4 regions of the Nocardia sp. CDC160 genome follow, and region 4 is predicted to be linked to each of the others. Evidence: riboswitches for the same ligand, from Rfam matches in the RefSeq annotation. Region 4 holds a riboswitch; each other region holds the start of a gene.
The links. A riboswitch is a leader RNA that binds a small molecule or an ion and turns the genes downstream of it on or off. The one in region 4 is predicted to bind S-adenosylmethionine.
Positions count from the first base shown of each region.

Region 1 (4,205 bases), on a different contig from region 4:
GCCTCGAGCCATTCGCCCAGGGTCACCGGCTCGGTGAGCTTGCGGCCGTCCTGCGGGCGGAAGTCCGGGATCGGCGTCTCGTGGAACGGGTAGCTGGGCCGGGTCACCGTGTCGGCGTCGGGACGCTGGTCGGGGGCGAAGACCATCGGATAGTTGTTGGCGGGCAGGGGAAGCGGCAGGGTGTGCAGGACGCTCGCGGCGTCCTCCGCAGACAGGTCGTCGGCCAGTTCGCGCACGATCGTGTAGGCGGCCAGTTCACCGAATTTCGGCACCGGCGTATCGGCGGCGACGATGGCTCGGCCCCAGCGGCGGGTGACGCCCCCGTCCGCGTCGGGCTCGGTCAGGAAGCCGACGACAATGAAATTGCCGTCGGCGTCGAGGACTTCGCTCGGCGGGTACAGCGGCCCCTGGGTGGTCGGGGTCAGTTCATAGCTTCGGGTCACCATACGGAGAGCGCTTCCTGATCGGAGAGAAGGCGGCCGGGATCGTCGACGGACGCGCCGACCCGGTCGGAGAAGTGGATCCAGCCGTGGCCGTGCGCCGACAGCACCGCGTCGTCGCCGCGGAAGCCGGGGTGTGCGACGGCCCGCAGGAACGGCAGGTCGCTGGCGTGATCGCCGTAGCCGTAGCTGTTTTCGTGCGCGATGCCGTGCTCGCGCAGGAAGTCGGTGACCGCGGTCGCCTTGGCGGTGCCGATCATGGGCTGGGTGACCTCACCGGTCAGCACGCCTTGGTCATCGACCACGGGGGTGGTGGCGATGATGTGATCGGCACCCAGCGCGTCGGCGACCGGGGCGATGGCCGCGGCGAACGAGCCGGACAGCAGGACCGTGGTGTCGCCCGAATTCCGGTGTGCGCGCAGCGCTTCCACCGCGTCGGTGTAGTAGACGGCACCGCTCGCGGAGAACTCAGCGAACCAGCGGCGTCCGGCGGCAGCCAAGGCGTCGGCCCGCACGCCGCGATAGGCGCGGTAGTAGTGCCGGTTCACCTCCTCGCGGGGCGTTCCGGACGCGGCCTTCCGCTTGATCTCGTCGCTGAGGCGCGTGTATTCGCTGCCGTCGTCGCCGTTCTCGGCCAGCCAGAAGCGCTGGAAGGCGAACATGCTCTTGACGGTGATGAGGGTTTCGTCGACGTCGAAGAACGCCGCACCCGGTGTCGTGCTCATGCCACCGCGCCCAGGTAGGCGGCGATCGCCTTGGCGGCCTTGTGGCGTTCGATCTGCGAGATGCGCTCGTTGGGCAGGGCCGCGTAGGTGATGCGGGTGGTGGCCACGGTGCGGTCGAGTTGGCGCACGTCGACGTCGATGGCGAACTCCAGCTTGGCCGGATCCTCGATGGCGATCGGGGTGAGCACCGCGTGCAGGGTGGCGGGCAGCGGGAACAGGAAGGTCTTGAACTCCAATTCGATGCTGTTCCAGACGATGTAGAAGTGCTGTTCGGGCCAGCGGCGGCCGTACTCCAGCTCGAACGCGCCCAGGAACAGCTGGCGCACCGCCTCGACGATGACGATGCCCTGCACGTGTTCGCCGGTCTGATGGTCGAGCAGCAGTTCGTTGTCGCCGTGAATGCGCAGATCCGCGCGGAACTCGGTCTCCGATTCGCGAATCAGGTTGGCCAGCAGCACATTCGAGTTCTGATACTTGTGCACTTGGTGGCGAGGTGCCGGTTCGTCGACCGCGCCGCGCACGTGCAGCCCGGCCGGGGCGTGCACCAGCGCCACGTGCTCGAGGTAGTCGAGGTCGTGGCGGGTCACCCCCTGCCCGAGATGAACGGTCAACGCGCGCTCCGACTCCCGCCACCGGCCGCCGCGCAGGGCGGCGACCAGTCCCGACACCGTGAAGGCCCGGTCGTCCTCGGCGATTCCGCGGAAGCGATCGGCCACCAGCAGCACCTCGCCGACGGCCACCTCCCCCGAGAGCACGGACACCGAATCGAGCTGGGCTACAGACATTTTTCCTCCGAGAGCAAGACGCTTATGGCGGCGCTCGCCACCACCCGGTCGTCACCCGGAGCACCCCGCCGTCGTGGAGGGTTGCCGCCCAGCCAGCCGGGGCTTACCACTGGAACTCATGACCGTCCCCGAAACCCTATGTCCCCCAACCTATTTCATACATAGTTTCAACCACCCCGATTGAAACCCGCGAACGGAGGACGACGCTGTCCCCCGCGCGCCGATCTATCCCGCGGCGGCTTCCCCCACACCAACCCCACTCGGTTCGGGCTCACGCCCCGACACCGGCTCCGACGCCGAAACACCCTCCGGCGCTACCCCTGGCGTCATCTCGGACTCGGACACTCCCCCTGGCCTTACCCCCGACTCCGACTCCGACTCCGACGTTGGGTTCGGCTGCGTCGCCAACCCGGGCGCTGGATGTGACCCCGGATCGGCGCTCGAACCGCCTACCGGGGTCGCCGCTGTCCCCGCAGCGACTCGCGTCGAGGCGACGGCCAGTGCCGCCCCCGAAGCCGCCAGCGCCGCGATGGTCAGCGCGACGGTTGAATAGCCGTGGCGCGAAACCAGATTGGCGAGTTGTGGTCCCGCGCTGGCCCCGACGAACAGGGCGAAGGTGTAGAGCGCGGTGGCGGTGCCGCGCGCCTCGCCTGCCTGCGCCGCGATCGCCTGAACCGCCGCCGGTGCCGCGACCGCGATGGCCGTCACGAACACGAACAGCCACACCGCGACCCATATGCCACCCAGTGGGACCGCGGTGATCGCCGCCGCTGCGGCAGCTGCCGCCAGGGCGGTGATCAACCGGGCGGCAGGTGCGATCACGCCGAGTCTTCCGGCGAGCAGTGGTACCGCCACCATGGCGGGAATCGCGCTGGCCCGCAGGGCGAGTAGGGCCGCGTTGCCGGATCCGACTCCCTCCGGCGGTGAGAGCTGAATGCCGGTGTAGATGCCCACGAACGAGCCCAAGATCGCCAGGCAGCTCAGGTACAGCAGGGCGAGTCGGCCCTGTCTGAGCAGAGTCACGAACGGCAGAACAGCCTTTCGCGCGATGTCGGCGATTCCGATGCGGGCTCGCGCGCCCCTGGCCTCAGCCCTCGCACCCCCGGCCTCAGTCCCTACGCCTTCCGCCTCGCCCTTTGCACCCTCGGCCTGGGTCAGCGCCTCGGTCAGCGCGGCTTCAGTGCCAGGTGCCTGGGCTACAACCGCCGCCGAGGTGGGCGGCTGGAGAACCAGGCGCAGTAGCGCCGCCGATAGCGCGAAGACGATCGCACCGGCGATGAAGATGGCGTGCCAGCCCCAGGTGTTGCCGATCAGCTGGGCCAGGACCTGGGCTACCACGCCTGCTCCTAGGAAGGAGCTGGTTAGGCAGGTGAGGGCGAAGATTCTGCGGGCGGGGGCGATGCGTTCGGCGAGGTAGGCGAAGGCGGCGGGGGCGAAGAAGGAGGCGGTGAGGCCCTGGAGGATTCGCGCGGAGAGTCCGGTGGCGAGTCCGGGTGCGACCGCCACCAGGAGGGAGCTCAGCACGGTGGCGAGCAAGCCGCCGACGATGACCGGCCGTCGTCCCCAGCGGTCCGACAGCGGGCCGGTCACCAGGAAGCCCGCCCCGTAGGCCAGCCCGAAGGCGGTGGTGGTCCAGGTGGCCGCCGACTTGGACGTATCCCAGTCCGCCGCAAGCCGATTCAGTACCGGCAGCACCACGTAGAGCTGGCCCACCACCAGAATGCCGACCGCGCAGACCGCCGCGACGGTCCGCCCGGTCGGTGCCCATCCCGGCTCGGTAGCCCATCCCGGCTCAGCAGCCCGGCCCGACTCGGTAGCCCCACCCGGCTCAGTAGTCGGCGGCGAGCTCACGCGCACGCTCCTGGGCCGCGGCGAAGCCCGCCTCCGGGTTCTCGGTCAATACCGTTGGCGCGAACCGGATCTCGGCAATGTCCTTGATCCCCACGAAGTTCAGCCAGTCTTCGACGAACGGCGTCGCGAAGTCGGACCCGAACTGCACCGGCACCCCCGGCTGATGCACGCCACTGGTGTACACCGTGACCGCCCGCTTCTCGGTGAGCAGCCCCGAATACCCGCTCTGCGGATCGAAGGTGAACGCCCACCCCGGCTGGGTCACGATATCGACCCACTGCTTGAAGATGTACGGCACGCCCGCATTCCAGATCGGCAGGTTGATGACGTACAGATCGGCCGCCGCGAACCGCTCGAACACCACCCGCGCCTGCTCCCAGGCCGCGAGCTGCTCGGGCGTCTGA
Region 1 is NZ_JAYKYT010000002.1:237,478-241,682, forward strand. It holds gene VMT40_RS08555 (hypothetical protein) at 1-446, opposite strand, end outside; gene VMT40_RS08560 (HAD family hydrolase) at 440-1,165, opposite strand; gene VMT40_RS08565 (AfsA-related hotdog domain-containing protein) at 1,162-1,950, opposite strand; SAM riboswitch class IV at 1,964-2,074, opposite strand; gene VMT40_RS08570 (MFS transporter) at 2,176-3,801, opposite strand; gene VMT40_RS08575 (FMN-dependent NADH-azoreductase) at 3,779-4,205, opposite strand, start outside.
Region 1: linked by a shared signal. The riboswitch ahead of VMT40_RS08565 (AfsA-related hotdog domain-containing protein) and the one ahead of VMT40_RS04155 (aminotransferase class V-fold PLP-dependent enzyme) in region 4 are both predicted to bind S-adenosylmethionine.

Region 2 (4,205 bases), on a different contig from region 4:
TCACGGGTTCGCTGACCCGCACCGGCACCGTGGTGCTCACCGCCACGGTTCCGCTGGCCGAATTGTTCGGCTACGCAACCCGTTTGCGCGGTCGGACGCAGGGACGCGGCACGTTCACGACGCGCCCGCTCGGTTACGCGCCCGCTCCGTAGCGGCGGGTCGGATCGGGTTCGGTGGGGTGAGGGATCGCTCTCGCCCCACCGGACCCACCCGCACGGGCGAATTCACGAGAAGGGGTTGATTGTTGTCGCGACTACGGTTACTGTTGTCGCAACAACAGAAACTCTCTTCAGGAGATGACAGCGATGATGTACTCGTTCACCGAATCGGCCGTGATCAAGGGTGATGTCGACAAGATCTGGGCGGTCGCCACCGATGTGGCCCGCTGGTCCGAATGGGATCCGCACGAGGAGAAGTCCCGCATCGATGGCGAATTCGCGCCGGGAACCACGGGGTGGGTCAAGCCGAAGGGGGCGCCCGCCGGGCCGTTTACCATCGTGGCGGTGGAACCGGGCCGTTCGTGGACCAGCGAGGCGGGCATTCCGTTCGGAAAACTGCGCGGCCACCGCACCTACGAGGCGCTCGGCGACGGCACGGTGAAGGTGGCGGAGAATGTCGAGGTCCACGGGATCTTCGGGCCGTTGTTCAAGCTCATCTGGGAGAAGGCCATGCGGGCCGATATGCCGCTGACCTTCGCGGCACTGGAACAGGAGGCAATGCGGCGTGGCTGAATCGCCGGGCGAACCGCGGGAGCCGCGAGAACTACGAGGCGTCCCGCGGGGTCCGCTCATGAGTCCGGGCTTCTGGCTGCATCACGCGGCACTGGAGTGGCGGACGCGGCTGGAGCGCAACCTGCGCCCGCTCGGGCTGACCCCCACCCAGTTCAACCTGCTGGCCTCGGCCGGTTGGCTGAGCCGCCAGGACGACCTGCCCACCCAACAGCAGGTCGCCGACATGTCCGGCTCGGACCGCATGATGGCCTCCAAGGTGATTCGCGGCCTGGAGGACCGGGGCCTGCTGGCGCGCCGCGCCGACCCCGCCGACGCCCGCGCCCTGCGCATCGAACTCACCCCCGCCGGACGGGAATTGGTCAGTCGGGCCGTCCAGATCGCCGTGGACACCGACGTCGAGATCTTCGGCCCCGACGGCGACTTCCTCCGCGAACACTTGAAACCCATCGCCGCGCACCGTCTCCCCGATTGACCGCACTGCGACGCGCACCGAGGCACACCGTAGGGTCGGATCGTGGCTAGCGATCATGCGACTCCGGCGGACACCGGGCTCATTGTCGGGTTCGACCTGGATATGACGCTGATCGATTCGCGGCCGGGGATTGCCGCCGTGTGGGATGCGGTGGCGGCGAAGACCGGGGTGGAGATCGATTCGGAGCTGGTGGTTTCGCGGCTCGGGCCGCCGCTCGCGCACGAGGCCGCGCAGTGGTTTCCGGAGCACGAGGTGCCGGGGATCGTGGCCATGTATCGGGAGTTCTATCCGGATTTGGCGGTGGAGGCGTCCGCGCATCTGCCCGGTGTGGTCGACGCGCTCGCGGCGGTGCACGCGGCCGGGGGACGAGTCCTGGTGATCACGGCCAAGAATGGGCCGCACGCGCAACTGCACCTCGATCACCTCGGCTTGAACGTGGACGAACTGGTCGGCGGGGCGTGGGCCGAGGAGAAGGGCGAGGTGCTGCGTGAGCGCGGCGCGTCGATCTACGTCGGCGACCATCTCGGCGATGTGCGCGCGGCCAAGGTGGCCGACGCGGTGTCGGTGGCGGTGACCACCGGACCGTACTCGGCCGAGGAACTCTCGGCGGCCGGGGCCGATGTGGTGCTCGGCGACCTCACCGAATTCCCGGCCTGGCTCACGGCCCACCTCGCGCACTAGCCATTGCAGCCTCGGCACAGCGGGACAACGCCGGGGTAACCGCATGCCCGGCAAGGGCTTTGCCCGCCCGCTCGACGGGTGCCGTTGGCATCAGGGTGATTCGAATGCTGTCGGTGCGGGACCGCCCGCGGCTACCTTTGCCCCACGGTCACGAGTATCAGCATGTTCGAGCCCCGGCTCGCTGATCGGCAACCCTCGCGTAGCGGTGGGGTGCCCCGGGTGACGACCAGGCGATGCCGTCGCGGGTATCGCAAGCGCTATTCGACCGCGTGTGGCAGCGCGGTCGTGTCCCCATGCCCGGCTGGCGAGTCGGTGCGCGAGTGTAGAGGTAACAATGAGCAGGATCTGGTCCCGGAAGCGTGTTGTCGGCCGGGTGGCGGTGGGTGTTGCGGCTGCGGCCCTGGTGGCGGGGCTGGCGTCGGCCTGCTCCAACGATTCCTCCGGAAGCGGGTCGGACACCGTCTATTTCGGTGTTTCCGGTCCGAAGACGGGTGGTTCGGCCGAGTACGGGCGGCTCTGGCAGCAGGGCTTCGACCTGGCGCTGGACGAGATCAATGCCAATGGCGGGATCAATGGCAAGAAGGTCGCGTTGAAATGGGAGGACTCCCAGTCCGATCCCAAGCAGACGGTGCCGATCGCCACCAAATTCGTTGGCGACCAATCGATCATCGCCGAGCTGGGCGACTTCTCCTCGCCCGCCTCCATCGCGGCCTCGCCGGTCTACAACCGCGGCAAGTTGGTGCAGTACGGATTCACCAACTCCTCGGTGGATTTCACCAAGGGCGGCGACTATTCGTGGAGCCCCTCCATCACCCTGGACGTGTTCCAGGAGCGCAATGCCGAGTGGGTGAAGTCCAAGGCCAAGAAGGTTTCGGTGGTCTACCTCGAAACCGACTGGGGCAAGCAGGCTTTCCAGTACTTCCAGCAGTTCGCCAAGGAGAAGGGTGTCGAGATCGCCTACTCCTCCTCGATTCTGCCGGACTCGCAGGACTTCCGCCCGGTGTTGATCAAGGGCCGCGACGCCAACCCGGACGCGTTCGTGCACCTGGGCTACGGCCCGGACGGCGCGCTGGTGGCCAAGCAGCTGCGTGATGTCGGGTTCAACGGCCAGTTCTTCGGCGGCCAGAACACCCCGCAGTTCATCGATCTGGCGGGCAAGGCGGCCGAGGGCGACATCGTGAACGGCGTGTTCACCCCGTCGGACCCGAACCCGAAGATCCAGAACTTCGTCACCAAGTTCAAGGCCAAGTTCAATACCGATCCCGGCGACTTCAACGTCTACGCCTACGACGCGCTGAACGTGCTGGTGAAGGCGGCGAAATACGGCGGCGCGACCCGCGACGGCGTGCTGAAGGGCCTGCGCGAGATCAAGGACTTCGACGGAATCGGCCTGGGCACCTTCGCCTTCGACCAGCAGACGCGGCGGCCGAGCGGGGTGAAGCCGATCGAGCTGATCCTGCAGAACGGCAAGTTCCTGCCGGTCGGAAGCAACAAGTAGATGTTCGACACGCTCATCGCGGGTCTGGTCCACGGCAATGCGTATGCGCTCATTGCCGTGGGCATCACCCTGATCTTCGGGGTCAGCAATGTCATCAATTTCGCGCACGGCGCGATCTTCGCCTTCGGCTCGGTGCTGGGCTGGTGGCTGATCGCCCAGCACGGGGTGCCGTGGTGGGCCGCGCTGCTGGTGGTGGTGGCGGTGACGGCGCTGGTCGGCGTGGCCATCGACGTGCTGGCGGTGCGGCCGCTGCGCCGGGCTCCGGCCATCGCGGCCCTGCTGGCCACGGTGGCGGTGGGGCTGATCATCGAGAACGTGGTCGCCCTGGTGTTCGGACCGGACACCCGACCGTTTCCACAGGTGTTGTCCACCAACAATATTCGGGTGGGCGGGGTGCGACTGGGCACCTCCGACGTGGTCATGTTCGCCATCACGCTCACGGTGATGGCGGGGCTGTGGGCCTTCCTGCGCTACAGCCGTCACGGTCTGGCGATTCGCGCCACCGCGCAGGACCCCGATGCCGCCGCCCAAATGGGCATCGGCGTGGGGCGGGTGCAGTCGCTGGCCTTCGCCATCGCGTCCGGATTGGGCGGGCTGGCGGGCATTTTCGTCGGCCTCTACAACTCGAACATCTCACCGACCAGCGGCGGCATCGTCGGCATGACCGGTTTCGTGGCCGCCACCATCGGCGGGCTGGGCTCGATTCCGGGCGCGGTGCTCGGCGGCTTCGTGCTGGGACTGGTGGAGGCCTTCGGCATCTACTGGTTCGGGGACGGCTACCGCGATCTGATCACCTTCGGACTCCTGGTGATCTTCCTGGTGC
Region 2 is NZ_JAYKYT010000007.1:301,201-305,405, reverse strand. It holds gene fusA (elongation factor G) at 1-152, shown strand, start outside; gene VMT40_RS34335 (SRPBCC family protein) at 297-731, shown strand; gene VMT40_RS34330 (MarR family winged helix-turn-helix transcriptional regulator) at 724-1,203, shown strand; gene VMT40_RS34325 (HAD family hydrolase) at 1,246-1,884, shown strand; SAM riboswitch class IV at 2,031-2,147, shown strand; gene VMT40_RS34320 (ABC transporter substrate-binding protein) at 2,219-3,382, shown strand; gene VMT40_RS34315 (ABC transporter permease) at 3,383-4,205, shown strand, end outside.
Region 2: linked by a shared signal. The riboswitch ahead of VMT40_RS34320 (ABC transporter substrate-binding protein) and the one ahead of VMT40_RS04155 (aminotransferase class V-fold PLP-dependent enzyme) in region 4 are both predicted to bind S-adenosylmethionine.

Region 3 (4,205 bases), on a different contig from region 4:
TAGCTCTGATCGGTGCCCTGGAACGACCCGCTGACCACCGCACCACCGTCGATATCGAAGCGGGACATGCGCTTGCGATAGTCGGCGATGGTGTACGGGTCGGGCAGGTAGCCCTCGTTCTCCGACAGCGGGAACCGCGGGTCGAAGATGTGGAGATGGGCATCGAACACGTTGATCAGCATGCCTCAGAACGGTGACAAGTGTGGACAACCTTGTCCGGCAAGCGGATTCGCGCTGGTCAGGACACCTTGTCCGGTACTGGTCAGGACACCTTGTCGGGCTCGGAGGCGGCGAGCATCTCCTCGCGCTCCACGACCTTGACCCGCTCGCGGCCCTGCGGCTCGCCCAGGGCGCGCTCGTGCGCGTCGAGTCGGTACCAGCCCGCCCAGGTGGTGAACGGGATGCCCTTGCCCTCGAGGAATTCGGTGACGGCCTCGGGTTCCGGCTTGGGGGCCGGAACGAAGTCGGCGGCGTCGTCGAGCAGGCAGGCGATGGTCTCGTTGGCGTCACCCTTGGTGTGGCCGATGAGCCCGACCGGGCCGCGCTTGATCCAGCCGGTCACGTAGGTGGCGGGCTCGTAGCGGTCCTTGCCGTCGGCGTCCTCGTTGACCAGCACGCGTCCGGCCTCGTTGGGCACGGTTCCGGCCTGGTCGTCGAAGGGCAGGGCCGGGATGTTCTGCGACAGGTAGCCGACCGCGCGGTACACGGCCTGGATGTCCCAGTCCTTGAATTCGCCGGTGCCCTTGCAGTTTCCGGTGCCGTCGAGCTGGGTGCGCTCGGTGCGCAGGCCCACGACCTTGCCGTTCTCGTCGCCTAGGATTTCGGCGGGGTTCTCGAAGAAGTGCAGGAACAGCTTGTGCGGGCGGTTGCCGACATCGCGAATGGCCCACTGCTCCAAGGTATTGCAGATCATGTCGACCTGCTTGGAGTGGCGGCGGGCGGCCTCGGAGCCCTCGTCGTAGTCGATGTCCTCGGGGTCGACGATGACCTCGATGGTCGGGGAGTGGTCGAGTTCGCGCAGCTCGAGCGGGGTGAACTTGGCCTGGGCCGGGCCGCGGCGGCCGAACACGTGCACCTCGACGGCCTTGTTGGCCTTGAGGCCCTCGTAGACGTTCGGCGGGATCTCGGTGGGCAGCAGTTCGTCACCGGTCTTGGCCAGCACGCGCGCCACGTCCAGGGCGACATTGCCGACGCCGAGCACGGCGACCTTCTCCGCGTCCAGGGGCCAGGTGCGCGGCACGTCGGGGTGTCCGTCGTACCAGGACACGAAGTCCGCGGCACCGTAGGAGCCGTCGAGGTCGATGCCCGGAACGCCCAGGGCGCGGTCGGCATTGGCGCCGGTGGAGAAGATGACCGCGTCGTAGAACTGGCGCAGGTCTTCCAGGGTGATGTCGGTGCCGTAGTCGATATTGCCGAGCAGGCGGACCTGGTCCTTGTCGAGCACCTTGTGCAGGGCGGTGATGATGCCCTTGATGCGCGGGTGGTCGGGCGCGACGCCGTAGCGGATCAGGCCGAACGGTGCGGGCATGCGCTCGTAGAGGTCGATGCTCACCCCGTCGAACCCGGCCGGGGCATCGGACTTCATCAAGGCGTCGGCGGCATAGATACCGGCCGGGCCCGCGCCCACGATCGCAATGCGTAGCGGGCGGGTCGCTGCACTCTGTTCGGTCATTCTTCCGCGCACCCTTTGGGTCGAAACTAACTTGCCGTCAAAACTTAGCCGTCGTTCTTAGCTTAGGCTAAGTTGACGCCCTGGCCTCGGCGACCTTCGTTGGCCCCCGACGCTGCAGCGTTGCTGCGTGGTCTTGCTATTCCCGCACCGGAGCGGAAATTCTGCTGATTCTATCGATGGCGCACGGACGCCCCCGCGCGCGGGCGGGGAAACTGCGGGAACGCCAGGCATGATCTACCCATGAGCGATGCCGAGGAGACCGTCGAGGAGACGTCGATTCCGATCGAGCAGAACGAGACCCGCAGCATGTGGCCGTTCCTGGTCGCGGCGGGTGTCATCGCGGCGGTGATCCTGGGCATCGTGATCGCGACCCTGCTGTCGCCGGTTGAGAACAATGTCACAGATCGCGATCGCCTCTCGGTGGCGGCGGGCGAGTTCATCAAGTCCCGTAACGACACCGGCAAGTTCGTTCCGGCCGTGGCCTGCAAGGGATTCGACGAGAACAACTCCCCGCTGAAGATCGCGGGCACGAGCGGCAAGGGCATCACCTTCGACCGGATCGACGATCCGGTCGTCGACGGTGACAAGGCCACGGCGCAGGTCACCTTCAGCGTGGACGGCGCGCAGTCGACCTCGACTTGGCATTTCACCAAGGAGAATTCCCGGTGGTTGGTCTGCGGTTCGTGACATGGTCCGAAGACCGACCGGGGGTTTGACACAACACCGGTTTTTTCGGCACTCTCATCCCAGGTCATGAGTACCAGCGCCAAGCCCCGGCTGGCTGGTCGGCAACCCTCCTCCGCGGTGGGGTGCTCCGGGTGACGACCTGGCCACGCATCGAGCAGCGGTGCGGCAAGTGCGGATTCACAGGAGGTACAGGTGAGCTACGCGGGTGACATCACGCCGAAGCAGGCGTGGGAGTTGTTGCGCGACAATCCGGATGCGGTGCTGGTGGACGTGCGCACCGAGGCGGAATGGCGATTCGTCGGCGTGCCCGACACCAGCGGCATCGGCCGCCCGACCGCGTTGATCGAATGGGTGGACGCCACCGGCACGCCCAACGCGCGGTTCGTGGACCAGTTGAAGCAGGCTCTCGCCGACCGGAACCCGGATTCGCAGGCCCCGGTCCTGTTCATCTGCCGCTCGGGCCAGCGCTCCATCGGCGCGGCCACCGCGGCCACCACCGTCGGCATCACGCCGTCGTTCAATGTGGTCGACGGTTTCGAGGGCGCGCTGGACGCTCAGGGCCACCGCGGTGCCACCGGTTGGCGGGCCGACGGCCTGCCGTGGCGGCAGTCGTGATTTCGCCCAGCTCCCCCAGCTCTTCCGAAGGGAACCAGTCATGATCACCGGTGGCTCTTTCGACAAGCCGCTGCCCGAGGGCGTCGGCCCCGCCACCCAGGCCGTGCGCGGCGGCACCCGGCGCTCCGGCTTCGACGAGACCTCCGAGGCGCTGTTCCTCAATTCGGGTTTCGTCTACGAGAGCGCCGAGGCGGCCGAGGCGTCGTTCACCGGCGATATCGAGCATTTCGTCTACTCCCGCTACGGCAATCCGACGGTCGCCATGTTCGAGGAGCGGCTGCGCCTGATCGACGGCGCGGAAGCCTGTTTCGCGACCGCGTCGGGCATGTCCGCGGTCTTCACCGCGCTGGGCGCGCTGCTCGGCGCGGGTGACCGACTGGTGGCGGCGCGCAGCCTGTTCGGGTCCTGCTTCGTGGTGGCCAACGAGATCCTGCCGCGCTGGGGCGTGGAGACCGTCTTCGTCGACGGCGAGGATCTGGACCAGTGGGAGCAGGCGCTGTCGGTGCCGACCCAGGCCGTCTTCTTCGAGACCCCGTCCAACCCGATGCAGACCCTCACCGATGTGCGCGCGGTCTCCGACCTCGCCCACGCGGCGGGCGCGAAGGTGGTGCTGGACAACGTCTTCGCCACCCCGCTGCTGCAGCGCGGGTTCGACCTGGGCGCGGACATCACCGTGTACTCGGGCACCAAGCACATCGACGGCCAGGGCCGTGTGCTCGGCGGCGCGATCCTCGGACCGCAGGACTACATCGACGGTCCGGTGAAAAACCTGATGCGCCACACGGGTCCGGCGCTGAGCCCGTTCAACGCCTGGACGCTGCTCAAGGGTCTCGAGACCATGCCGCTGCGCCTGCGCCAGTCGGTGGACTCCGCGCTGAAGATCGCCCAGTTCCTCGAGAACCATCCCGCGGTGGCGTGGGTGAAGTACCCGTTCCTGTCCTCGCACCCGCAGTACGAGCTGGCCAAGCGCCAGATGTCCGGCGGCGGCACGGTGATCACCTTCGAACTGAAGGCCGCCGAGAACGAGGCCAAGAAGCGGGCTTTCGAGGTGCTCAACCGGCTGCGCATCATCGACATCTCCAACAACCTCGGTGACGCGAAGACCCTGATCACCCACCCGGCCACCACCACGCACCGCGCCATGGGTCCGGAAGGCCGTGCGGCCGTGGGTATTACGGATGGCGTCGTGCGCATCTCCATCGGCCTCGAGGATGTCGAAGACCTCCTGGGC
Region 3 is NZ_JAYKYT010000011.1:89,419-93,623, reverse strand. It holds gene VMT40_RS38150 (amidohydrolase family protein) at 1-182, opposite strand, end outside; gene VMT40_RS38145 (FAD-dependent oxidoreductase) at 263-1,672, opposite strand; gene VMT40_RS38140 (Rv0361 family membrane protein) at 1,913-2,359, shown strand; SAM riboswitch class IV at 2,422-2,537, shown strand; gene VMT40_RS38135 (rhodanese-like domain-containing protein) at 2,552-2,974, shown strand; gene VMT40_RS38130 (O-succinylhomoserine sulfhydrylase) at 3,015-4,205, shown strand, end outside.
Region 3: linked by a shared signal. The riboswitch ahead of VMT40_RS38135 (rhodanese-like domain-containing protein) and the one ahead of VMT40_RS04155 (aminotransferase class V-fold PLP-dependent enzyme) in region 4 are both predicted to bind S-adenosylmethionine.

Region 4 (4,205 bases):
GCCGATTCGCTGACGCGGCAAGTTGGATTACCGCTGCTGCTGGGGATAATTCGGCGGTGCGGGCTGTGGATAACCCTGCTGCGGTTGGTATCCCTGCTGTTGGTATCCGCCCTGCTGGGCCGGGTAGCCCTGCGGCGCATACGGATTCGGCGGCTGCGCGCCGTAGCCCGGTTGATTCGGCACGGGGTAACGAGGCTGGGATTGTGGGGCCGGGTAGTTCGGCTGTGGCGCGGGAGCGTAGCCGGGAGCGGGATGCCCGTGGGAGGGAACGGTATTCGCCGAGGGCGGGTAGGTCGGCGGCGCGGCGTAACCCGGGACAGCCGCACCGCTCGGCGGCGGCAGGTAGCCCCGGTCGGGCGCGCCGGTCGGGGGCGGTAGGAAGCCCTGCGGGGCCGGGTAGCCCTGGGCGGGGGTATTGGCGTCGTACGGGCTCGGGGCCGGGGTATACACCGGCGCGGTGGTGGTCGCGGTCTCGCTCTTCTTCTTGAGGGCGAAGTACGCGCCCACCGCGATGAGCAGAACCACCGCCAGGCCGATGAGGCCGAACAGGTGGCCGATGACGCGAATGCCGACCTTGATGACAATGATCAGGACGATGGCGCCGACCACGGCGAGCGCGCCGCGAATCTTGCTGCCACCTGAGTTCTGTGACATGAGTGGACTTCCCCCGAACTCGAAAATGATTGTCGGGGCAGCATACCCAAGCGCGCTCGAGCCCCGCGGGGTGCGAAGTCGGGAGTGATCTGGCAGGTCGGCGGCGGCGCGGCTACCGTTGGTGGTCGTGGATACCACGGCAGCAGCAATCGAATCGCCCGCGCGCCCGCGGTGGCTCGGCGTCGGGCTACCGCTGCTGGCCGGTGGGGCCGTGGCCGGTGGGCTGGCGCTGCTGCACTTCCGGGATCCGCACGTGTCCGGCACCTACGGGTACTGCCCCTTCTACGAGCTCACCGGGTACTGGTGCCCCGGCTGCGGCGGGCTGCGGGGGCTGCACAATCTCACCGATGGCCGGATTCTCGACGCCATTCACAGCAATGTGCTGTTGCTGCCATTGACGCTCGGCTTCCTCGCCTGGTGGGGCACCTGGCTGGTGCGCGGCTGGCGCGGTAATCCGACACCGCCGCGACTACCCCAGATCCTGCCCAAATACGCGCTGTGGCTCGCGCTCGCCTTCCTCATTGTCTTCACCATTGTGCGGAACACGCCGTGGGGGAGCTGGATTGCGCCTGTTTAACCGGGGCATGCTCTGCGTATGAGCGATTCACTGCGGGACCGCGTGCGCGAGAAGATGGTGCGGCAACTCGAGGAGGACGGGCCGCCCGATCCCGAGCAGGGCGACACCCGGCAGGTCTCGGTGCAGGACGATCTCGACCTGCTGGACGCGGTGGCGGATGACGATCCGGTGATCGAGGAGCTCGCGGCCCGATACCTCGTGCCGTAGTTCGGAATCCGCGCTCAGAATCCGCAGGGCGCCGCGCCGGTCGACGAGTCGCCGAACGGTCGGGTCTCCGGGACCGGGTTCCAATGTCCCTCGGTGCGCGCGTAATTCCAGGTCGGGCCGTTCTCGACCAGCGTGGCAATGGCCTCGATGAGGCGGTCCACGTCGGCGGCGGTGGTGCCGAGGCCAATGCTGGCGCGCAGGGCGGCGTCCACGCCGAGGCGAGACAGCAGCGGGTGGGCGCAGAAGCGGCCGTCGCGCACGCCGATGCCGTGCTCGGCCGAAAGGTAGGCGGCGACCTGGCCGGGCTCGAAACCGTCGATGGTGAACGCGACAATGCCGACGGCGTCGGTGCTGTCGCGCCAGACACGCAGGAAGTTCACGCCCGGAACGGTTTTCAGGCCGTAGCGCAGGCGGTGGGTGAGGTACTGCTCGTGCTCGATGACCGTGGTCTCGTCCAGGTCGGCGAGGGCGTCGCAGGCCGCGGCCAATGCGGCCACGCCCAGGACGTTCGGCGAACCGGCCTCGTGCCGCTGCGGGGCCGGGGCCCACTCGACGCCCTCGGTGGAGACCGAGCGCACCGCGCCGCCACCCGCCAGGTAGGGCTCGGCCGCGTCGAGCCAGTCGCGGCGGCCGACCAGCACGCCCGTACCGAAGGGGGCGTAGGCCTTGTGGCCGGAGAAGGCCAGATAGTCGATGCCCGCGGTCCGCAGGTCGATGCGGCGGTGCGGGGCCAGCTGCGCGGCATCCACGAGAATGCGGGTGCCGCACTGGTGCGCGATCCAGGCCAGCCGCTCCAGCGGCAGTAGTTCACCGGTCACATTGGACGCGCCCGTAACCGCCAGCAGCGCGGCCGGTTTCGAACAGAGCTCGGCGACCAGGCGCTGAATGGTCTCCTCGATGGTGTCGGCGACCGGCACCACTCGGCGGCCGTGCCGGGTCCAGGGCAGGAAGTTGGCGTGGTGCTCCACGTCCAGCACCACGGTGTCGCCGGGCACGCAGGAGGCCAGCAGGTTCAGCGAGTCGGTGGTGTTGCGGGTGAAGACCACGACCTGGTCGTCGGCCGCGTTCAGGAAGCGGGCGACCGAACCGCGCGCCGACTCGTAGCAGTCGGTGGAGACGCGGGAGGCGTAGCCCGCGCCGCGGTGCACGCTGGCGTAGAACGGCAGCAGCTCGGCGACGCGGTCGGTGACCTGCCGCAGCGCGGGGGCGCTGGCGGCGTAGTCGAAGTTGGCGTAGGTGGTGGTCCCGCCCTGGACCAGCGGAACCTGGAGGTCACAGCCGGACACGGTGGCGAGCGGGGCACAGGTCTGGTCGGCGAATGCGGTCATCACGAAACTCCATCGGGTTCATGGACACGCGATCGGAGGTGTCTGCTTCGAGACGGATATCGATCGAGAGTCCGCGCTTGCCGTACCCGGTCGGGCTACGGCCCGGTCGTCACCCGGAGCACCCCACCGCGGAGGAGGGTTGCCGACCAGCTAGCCGGGGCTTGACGCTGGTACTCATGACCTGATTGCAGAGATTGGCAGACGATTCCCGGCCTTGTCAACCCCGCCCGCCGGGCTCGTCGGGCTCAGATCTTGGTCGCGGTGACGCAGCGTTCGAGGTCCGGCACGCCTTCCGCACCCCGGCCGAGTGGCTCGAGAAACCGGTCGACGTACTCCCGCCCGCCCACCTGTTCCAGCTCCCGCCACCCGTACTCGGCGAGCAGGCCCGGAACGTCCGCGGGCAGCAATCCGAATCGCCAAATACCTTTTCCCGCAACGAATCTCCGATACGCGCGCTCGCACCCCTCGAGATTCGTGCCGTCGAGAAAATCCTGTCGGACATAGCTGAAGACCAGTCGGCTCCCCGCGGGCGCGGCGGCGAGGGTCTCCAACGTCGAGCGCACCGCCTTCTCGGTCAGGTACTGGGTAACCCCTTCCCACAGGAAAAGCGTTGTCGCCTCGCCCCGGTAACCACGCTCGGCGAGAGTCGTCGCGAGATCCTGTGTCTCGAAATCGATCGCCACCTGAACAACGCTGTCCGGCAGCGTTATTCGCCGCCGCTTCAGCTCGATGTTCACCGGCAGATCCACCTCGAAGGCCGGAATCCCGGCCGCCGCCACCAGCCGCGTGGCTCGAGTGTCGAGCCCCGCACCGAGCACCACCACCGCCCCGACCCCCGCCCGCACGGCCGCATCGGTCTGCTCATCGAAATACCGCTTCCGACAAGCCAAGCTGTCCCACAGCCCGGGCCCTTCCCGCTCCATGACCTTGCGTAACCAGCCTCGGGTGGTTCGGTTGCGTACCAGCGGTCGCAGTCCGAGTGGCAGCACGCGGATCGCCAGGTCGTCGGTCAGCAATCGGTTCCCGGAGGGCTCGGCGCTCTCCGTGGCGGCGATGAGCATCGGGATCAGTGGGGTATCGGCGGCTCGAGTGGCCATGGGACCACTGTTCCAGGCGGTCGGCGGAGCGTCGACGGGATCGATGCGGTGTGACGAAGGGCACGTCCGGAATAGAAAAATCGTCCGAAAGTTGGAGGGGGTGGGGCGGGAAGTTCGAATCGCGTGATGGTTGCTGGGGCGTATGGTCGAAGTGAAGTTAGGGTAGCCAAAGTGGGGTGCCCCGGAGTTGATCACGAGGAGCTCGACCATGTTGGATACCGGCACCCCGTTCTCGACGCTCATTCGCACCGCGACCGAGCAGCAGCACAACGAGGCGGAGCACTCCACGTTCATGCGTGACCTGCTGACCGGGCAACTCGGGGTCGAGGCGTTCTACCGGTA
Region 4 is NZ_JAYKYT010000001.1:935,255-939,459, reverse strand. It holds gene VMT40_RS04175 (TetR family transcriptional regulator) at 1-13, shown strand, start outside; gene VMT40_RS04170 (hypothetical protein) at 28-654, opposite strand; gene VMT40_RS04165 (DUF2752 domain-containing protein) at 782-1,231, shown strand; gene VMT40_RS04160 (hypothetical protein) at 1,250-1,438, shown strand; gene VMT40_RS04155 (aminotransferase class V-fold PLP-dependent enzyme) at 1,453-2,766, opposite strand; SAM riboswitch class IV at 2,835-2,948, opposite strand; gene VMT40_RS04150 (SAM-dependent methyltransferase) at 3,012-3,863, opposite strand; gene VMT40_RS04145 (biliverdin-producing heme oxygenase) at 4,072-4,205, shown strand, end outside.